Silvibacterium dinghuense: one gene and its partner. Each later gene encodes a partner of the first gene's protein in a complex. Links are inferred from orthologs where the notes say so. Each region holds a gene or a part of one and is shown on either strand. Other genes may lie near its edges.

The links.
Region 2: the proteins of tldD (region 1) and ESZ00_RS03905 are in contact, whole or in part, in a solved structure (PDB 5NJ9), measured with the Escherichia coli proteins. The link is inferred for Silvibacterium dinghuense from one-to-one orthologs.

Annotation. Positions count from the first base shown.
Region 1 is NZ_SDMK01000005.1:121,658-124,835, forward strand. The notes cover bases 74-2,932. They hold tldD (metalloprotease TldD), read left to right. Parts: upstream 74-691; coding sequence 692-2,173; downstream 2,174-2,932. Other genes in these bases: ESZ00_RS18305 (TPR domain-containing glycosyltransferase), read left to right, coding at 74-354; ESZ00_RS18315 (hypothetical protein), read left to right, coding at 2,386-2,932. Outside these bases: more of ESZ00_RS18305, read left to right, coding at 1-73; more of ESZ00_RS18315, read left to right, coding at 2,933-3,178. UniProt on the Escherichia coli protein: Metalloprotease involved in CcdA degradation. Suppresses the inhibitory activity of the carbon storage regulator (CsrA).
Region 2 is NZ_SDMK01000001.1:993,014-996,309, reverse strand. The notes cover bases 63-3,039. They hold ESZ00_RS03905 (TldD/PmbA family protein), read right to left. Parts: upstream 2,251-3,039; coding sequence 874-2,250; downstream 63-873. Other genes in these bases: ESZ00_RS03895 (thioredoxin family protein), read right to left, coding at 2,619-3,039; ESZ00_RS03900 (low molecular weight protein tyrosine phosphatase family protein), read right to left, coding at 2,289-2,606; ESZ00_RS03910 (UvrB/UvrC motif-containing protein), read right to left, coding at 63-871. Outside these bases: more of ESZ00_RS03910, read right to left, coding at 1-62; more of ESZ00_RS03895, read right to left, coding at 3,040-3,296.

The DNA of each region.
Region 1 (3,178 bases):
GCCTGCAAGCTGGGCGCCTGCGAGGTGCAGCTGGGCAAGGCCGAGAATGGCCTGGCGAGAATCGAAGCGGCCGTCGAACGCGAACCGCAGACGGCAGAACTTTATGACATATGGGTCGCGGCAGCGATGCTCGCCGGGGATATCCGCACGGCAGCCCAGGTGGCCCGGCAGCGGCTGCGGATCGGCCAGCCCTCCGTTCACAGTTTTGTATTGGCAGCGGGGTTACAGGCGCGCCTGGAAGACTGGCGCCGCGCAGTCTCTATCCTGGAGGACGGCATCGGACACTACCCCAACGATGCCGGACTACGCCGGGAGTGGAAGATCGCTATGAAGAGGGGAAATATCGGAGGATAGGCCGCGCAACGGACTTTCCGGCGCCGAGGGGATGCGCGGCGCCGTTGCGCGAAGGCCTAGGCGTGATGGTGATGGCGGTGATGACGGCGATGATGGTGCGGAGCGGCGAAGGCCGAACCCGAAACCACCAGCAGAAGAGCGAACACAACAAACTTTTTCATGCGCTCATCGTAGCAACAAAGCAGGCCACAGGCTGTGGAAGGTTCCTTCCGCGTTACCATCCGGTGCGCAAGTCTTGCAGCCTGACGCAAGTCCGCTGCATGAAACCGGGTCCATGAAGCCTCCATTCACAAAGGCATAAAATAGAGACCAGCGGCGCAAGGCCGCATGGAGAGCCATGACCCAGTCGACGACGCAGGCCGCGGGACCAGTTTCTGGCCCGGCTTCGGGAATCAGCCACAAGCGCTATTTCTTTGAAAAATTTGGCATTACCGAGCGCCTGCTGGAACGCTGCCTGGGTGAGGCGCTCTCTGCCGGGGGAGACTATGCGGATCTCTACTTCGAGTCCGTCTCCTCGACCTCCATTGGCATCGATGAATCGATTGTGAAATCTGCCAGCCAGGGCGTCAGCGCCGGCTGCGGCATCCGCGTGCTCAGCGGCGAGCGCACCGGCTACGCCTATACCGATGAGCTTTCCACCGAGAAACTCCTGCACGCCGCCCGCACCGCGGCGCTGATCGCCAGCGGCCCGGCCAAACAACCGGTGGTCGGCTTTCAGGAGACCAAGGCACCCAGCCTCTACCCGGCTCCGGCGCTCGATCTCGACTCCGATCTTTCCAAGAAGCTCGAACTGGTAAACCGTGCCGACAAGGCCGCCCGCGCCTTCGATCCGCGCATCACGCAGGTCCGCGCCAGCTATGCCGACGAGCTGCGCCGCATCCTCATCGCAGCCTCCGATGGCACCTTCGCCAGCGACACCCAGCCGCTGGCCCGGCTGAACGTCTTCGTCCTGGCCAAGGAGGCGGAACGCACGGCACGTGGAACCTCGGGTGGTGGAGGACGTGTCGAAATCGACTTCTTCGAGACAGAAAAGACACCTGAGCACTTTGCCCGCGAAGCGGCCCGGCAAGCCATCCTGCAACTGAACGCGGTAGCCGCTCCGGCAGGCGAGATGAAAGTGGTTCTGGGCCCGGGCTGGCCCGGCGTGCTGCTGCACGAGGCCGTCGGCCACGGGCTCGAAGCGGACTTCAACCGCAAGAAGACTTCGGCATTCGCCGGACTCATCGGGCGCGAGGTCGCCAGCTCGAAGGTCACCGTGGTCGACAACGGCACCATGCCCAACCGCCGCGGCTCGCTCAACGTGGACGACGAGGGCTCGGCCACGCAGGAGACGGTGCTCATCGAAAACGGCATTCTCAAGGGCTACCTGAGCGACAAGCTCTCCTCGCGCCTGATGAACATGCCGCACACCGGCAACGGCCGCCGCGAGAGCTATCAGCAGATCCCCATGCCGCGCATGACCAACACCTACATGCTGGCCGGCGAGGACGCGCCGGAAGACATCATCCGCAGCGTGAAGCGCGGTCTCTACGCGGTGAACTTCGGCGGCGGCTCGGTCGATATCACCAGCGGCAAGTTTGTCTTCTCGGCCAGCGAGGCCTATCTCATCGAAGACGGCAGGATCACCGCACCGGTGCGCGACGCCACGCTGATCGGCAACGGGCCGGAGGCGCTGAAGTACGTGTCGATGGTCGGGCATGATTTAGAGCTGGACGAGGGCGTCGGCACCTGCGGCAAAGACGGCCAGAGCGTGCCGGTCGGCGTCGGTATGCCGACGGTCAAGCTGGATCGCATGACCGTGGGCGGCACGGGACGATAGTTCCTAGAGGAAAAGATAAATCGGGAGACCCACCCATGACCGAAGCTGGTCATGGGTGGGTCTCCCTCATCACTCTCACTCATGCCCACATCGTGGTGCTCCATTCAAGCCATTTTCTTCTCCGTAACCGGGAAAAGCCCCGGGACGGTAAAATAGAAGCACGGTTTCTTCGCATCTCTGCGAGCACTCTTTACCGGAAGATTTGGATGCCCTTGACTGACACTGTCCTGAACACGAAGCTCCAGACGGCGGCCCGCGAGGCCGGCCTGGTTGTTCTTTCCACCGAAACCGGCGCCGACTTTCACAAGCGCCCCACGGCACGCTATCGTCTGGCCGCTACCCCCGATGCCGATCCCAAGCAGACCCTGACGCTCGAGCTGAGCGAGGACTTCGATTTCGACAAGCCGGCCCTGCTGCCCGAGCTGACCCAGCACCTCAAGGAAGAGGCGCGCCGCCTGCAGAATCCGCGTCCCGATGTCTACGTCACCCAGTACGGCGTCCCGGTCCAGCTCACTGCCTTCCAGTGGCCCTTCCACCAGTCCACCTCGGGTGCGGACAGCTACATCGTCCACGGCACGCTTCACCTCGAAGACGGCACCGATTCCCCGCTGCATGCGAAGATCGCAGCCGCCGTAACGGTCACCTTCGCCGAAGTGCTGACGGCGATGGAGCAGCCCTACGCCGAGAGCTTCCTCTACAACGCCATCCGCAAGACGCTCGACCAGGGCCAGCTGGAGCTGCTCAAGAGCGGCAACCGCCAGCCGGTGCCGGTGACCACGCGCTACTACTCGCGCTGGAAGAAGACCTTTGTCTTTACCGACACCACCGAGCAGGAACGCGCCAACTTCCTGCTGCTCAAGGTCTACTGGCTCTCCGGCGTGCTCGGCCACGGCGCCCCGGTCTGGATCTCCGACCCACGCGATGCGCAGTACCTGAACACCACCCCCGCCGATCTCGAAAAGATTGCCGGCGACCTCTCCCGCCAGGGCCTTATCAGCCTGCAGG
Region 2 (3,296 bases), on another replicon or contig:
GCACCGGCCCGGCCAGGCAGCCCTTTTCGAGCAGAAACAACGCTACCTGTTCCGCCTCTCCGTCCAGAAAGGGCTGGATGACCAGTGCCCGTAGTTTCGCCAGCGGGTGCACCACAGCCGGTATCCATGCCGCGGCCGCTTCTGCCTTCGTCACCCTGCTATGGAGTTCCGCCGCCCGCTCGAAATCCAGCTTGGCCGAGGCGGTATCCCGTTCAGCCTCGAGCTTTTTCCTCAGGCTTTCGCCACGCGTAGCCAGATAATCCCGCACGGCGGCTGACTCTTCCGCATAGCGGGCATCGGTGCAGCCCTGGAAGCACGGCGCGAGGCACTTCTTCATCTCCGAATACACGCAGCCGGGAAAGGCCGGATCGGGATGAAGCTCATCGGTGCAGCGGCGCAGCAGGAAGAGGTTGAGCATCGCTTCGAGCGCCGTTTCGGCAGAATTCCTGGAAGGAAACGGTCCGAAAAGATTGTCGCCCGCGCCTTTGGTGATGCGGTTGGTCACGTAAACCCGCGGGTAGGCGTTCTCCATCGCCATGCGGAGAAAGATCGGCGGCCGCAGTTTCAGCCGCTTCCGCGCCCGGTCGCCGAAGGTTGCAAACGAGGCACGGTAGAGCACCAGCCACGATTCGAAATCCGAGCCGGTGACGCAGTATTCGATCCGTCGTACGGCCTCGGCCAGACGCAGCCGCTTCGATTGCTCCGGCTTCGGGTCCAGCAGTCTGCGCAGCCGCCGCCGGAGATTCGGCGTCCGGCTCAGGTATGGCTCTGCCCGCTCATCCGCACCGAAGAGCGCGAAGACGCCTGCGGCTTCCGGAATCCTCTGCCACTGTGGGTCGCGCGCCTCGAAATTCAGCTGTTGCGCCAGCATCGCTACTCTCCGGCGATGGTCATGCCGTCGATGCGCAGCGTGGGCGAAGCCACCGATCCGCGAAAGACCAGGTCGCTGCCGATGGCGGTGATGTTGCGGAACATCTCCTTGAGGTTCCCGGCGATGGTGATCTCCTGCACCGGGAAAGTCAGCTCGCCGTTCTCGATCCAGAGACCGGATGCGCCGCGTGAGTAGTCGCCGGTGACCATGTTTACGCCCTGGCCGATCAGTTCCGTCACGTAGAGGCCGGTGGGGATGTCCTTGAGCAATGCATCCGGCGTCAGCGATCCGGCTTCGAGGAAAAGATTGCCGTGCCCGGTGCCGGGATTGCCTGCAAGGCCGCGCGAGGCCGAACCGGTGCTCTTCATGCCCAGCTTGCGCCCCGTGTAGGTGTTCAGCATGTAGTGTTTGAGCACGCCGTTTTCTACCAGCACTGTTCGCCGCGAAGGCAGCCCCTCGCCATCGAAGGGGGAAGTTCCGAAGCCACCGACGATGGTTCCGTCGTCAACGACCGTGACCGACTCCGCCGCGACCTGTTCGCCCAGCATGCCGGTAAAGAACGAGGCTCCGCGATAGATGGCATCGCCGCTGGCCGCATCGAAGATGGCCCCGATCAGTCCCCGTGCCACTTCGGGCGAAAAGACAATCGGCACTTGTTGCGTCTTCACGCGGCGGCCGTCGAGCCGGCGCAGCGTTCGCCGCGCGGCCGTCTCGCCGACAGATTCCGGTGTCTCCAGGCCGTTGAGGGAGCGGGCATAGGTGTACCAGTAGTCGCGCTGCATCTCGCCTGCGCTGCCGGTAGCAATCGGGCTACAGGAGATGGAGCACGACGAGGCGCGGTATTCGCCTGAAAAGCCGCGCGAGTTGGCGAAGGCCTTGCGCCCGGTTCCGGCGTCGAAGCTCCCTCCTGCCGAGTTGGTGATGCGCGTGTCGACGGCCAGCGAAGCCGCTTCGGCCCGCCGCGCATAGGCGATGCGCTCGGCCGTCGGCAGCTCATAGACATCCTCGTGGAAGAGCTCGAGGTCGTCCGGGAGCGATCCGAATTCGGAGGCTTCGGCGAGCCCGGCAAAGGGGTCCTCGGAGCTCACTTTCGCCAGCGCCAGTGCGCCGTTCACCAGATGGGCAATGCCCTCGGGAGTGAAGTCGCTGGTCGAGGTGCTGGCGGTGCGGTAGCCGTTGTCGGAGGCTACCAGCACGCGCAGTCCCACGCCGCGCGAGCCAGCTTCCTTGAGCGTCTCCACCTCGCCCATGCGTACTGAGACAGAGAACTCATCGCCCTCCCGCACGGTCACTTCGGCATCGGAGGCGCCGGCCTTCTGGGCCTGGCGGACAATCTCGGTGGCAATCTGTTCAAGGCTGGCGGATACGGCAGTTGGCATCCCGTCTATCTTACTGCGCGCGAGATTCGACAATCACATCACAGGTACGAGGACACCTTCTGCTTGAGCAGCGTCACCAGTGCTTCGTCCATGTAGTCGTACTTGTCGGGAATGCTGAGCACGACGATCCGGCGGGTTTTGAGCAGTGGGCCAAACTTCGCATTCAGCCTGCGTTTATGCACGGCTTCCATGGCAAAGATAAGGTCGGCCCACTCGACCAGATCGGCTGAAACCAGGTTCTCGGCATCGGGATTGGTTCCGGCAGAGGCTGTCTCGATACCCGGATAGGCCGAGAACAGCTCTTCTGCCGTTGGACTTCGCAGCCGGTTGCGGCTGCAGATAAATAAGACGTTCATTCCTGCTTCTTTTTATCCGAACGTGAACGAAAACGCCTGCACACCCGCATCCTCGAACTCGATGGTGAAGGTATGGTCTTCGACCGGTCCTCTCTGCCGGACGAGCTGGTAAAGCCGGTCTTCGGTCACGACGCCGTTGCCCTGCGCGTCCGTATCCGTGCCGTGATTCTCGCCCGGGGCCTGCCCGTCGATCGTCACTTTGAAGCGCACCGGCTTGCCGTCCGCTCCGGGCGCGAGCACCAGGTGCAGGTCGCGCGCGTGGAAGCGGAAGACGATCTTTCCACCTGCCGACCTGAGCACGGCGGCCTGCGGATGGTCTGTCCATTCACCGATCAGCCCCCAGTCATTGCGGTCCAGGTGCTTCGGCTCCGGGTAGGTCCGGTCGGAATCCTGCCTGAGACCGCCAGGCGAGACGAAGTTCTCCGAGCGCGCATAGCCGATGTAGGTTTCCGGCGAGCGCACGTCGCGGATATCGGCCGCAGCCTCTGCGCCCTCGCCGTGTACGCTGGCGATGCCGGTGGGCATGCTCTTCGCGTTCGCATCCTGCAGCAGCTTTTGAATCTGCTGCTCGGTCACGTCGTACTCGCCTTCGCCGAAGTGCTGATAGCGCAGCCTTCCCTTGGCGTCGAAAAGATAGTGCGCGGGCCAGTACTGGTTGTTGAACGCGTACCAGATCTTGCGATCGTTATC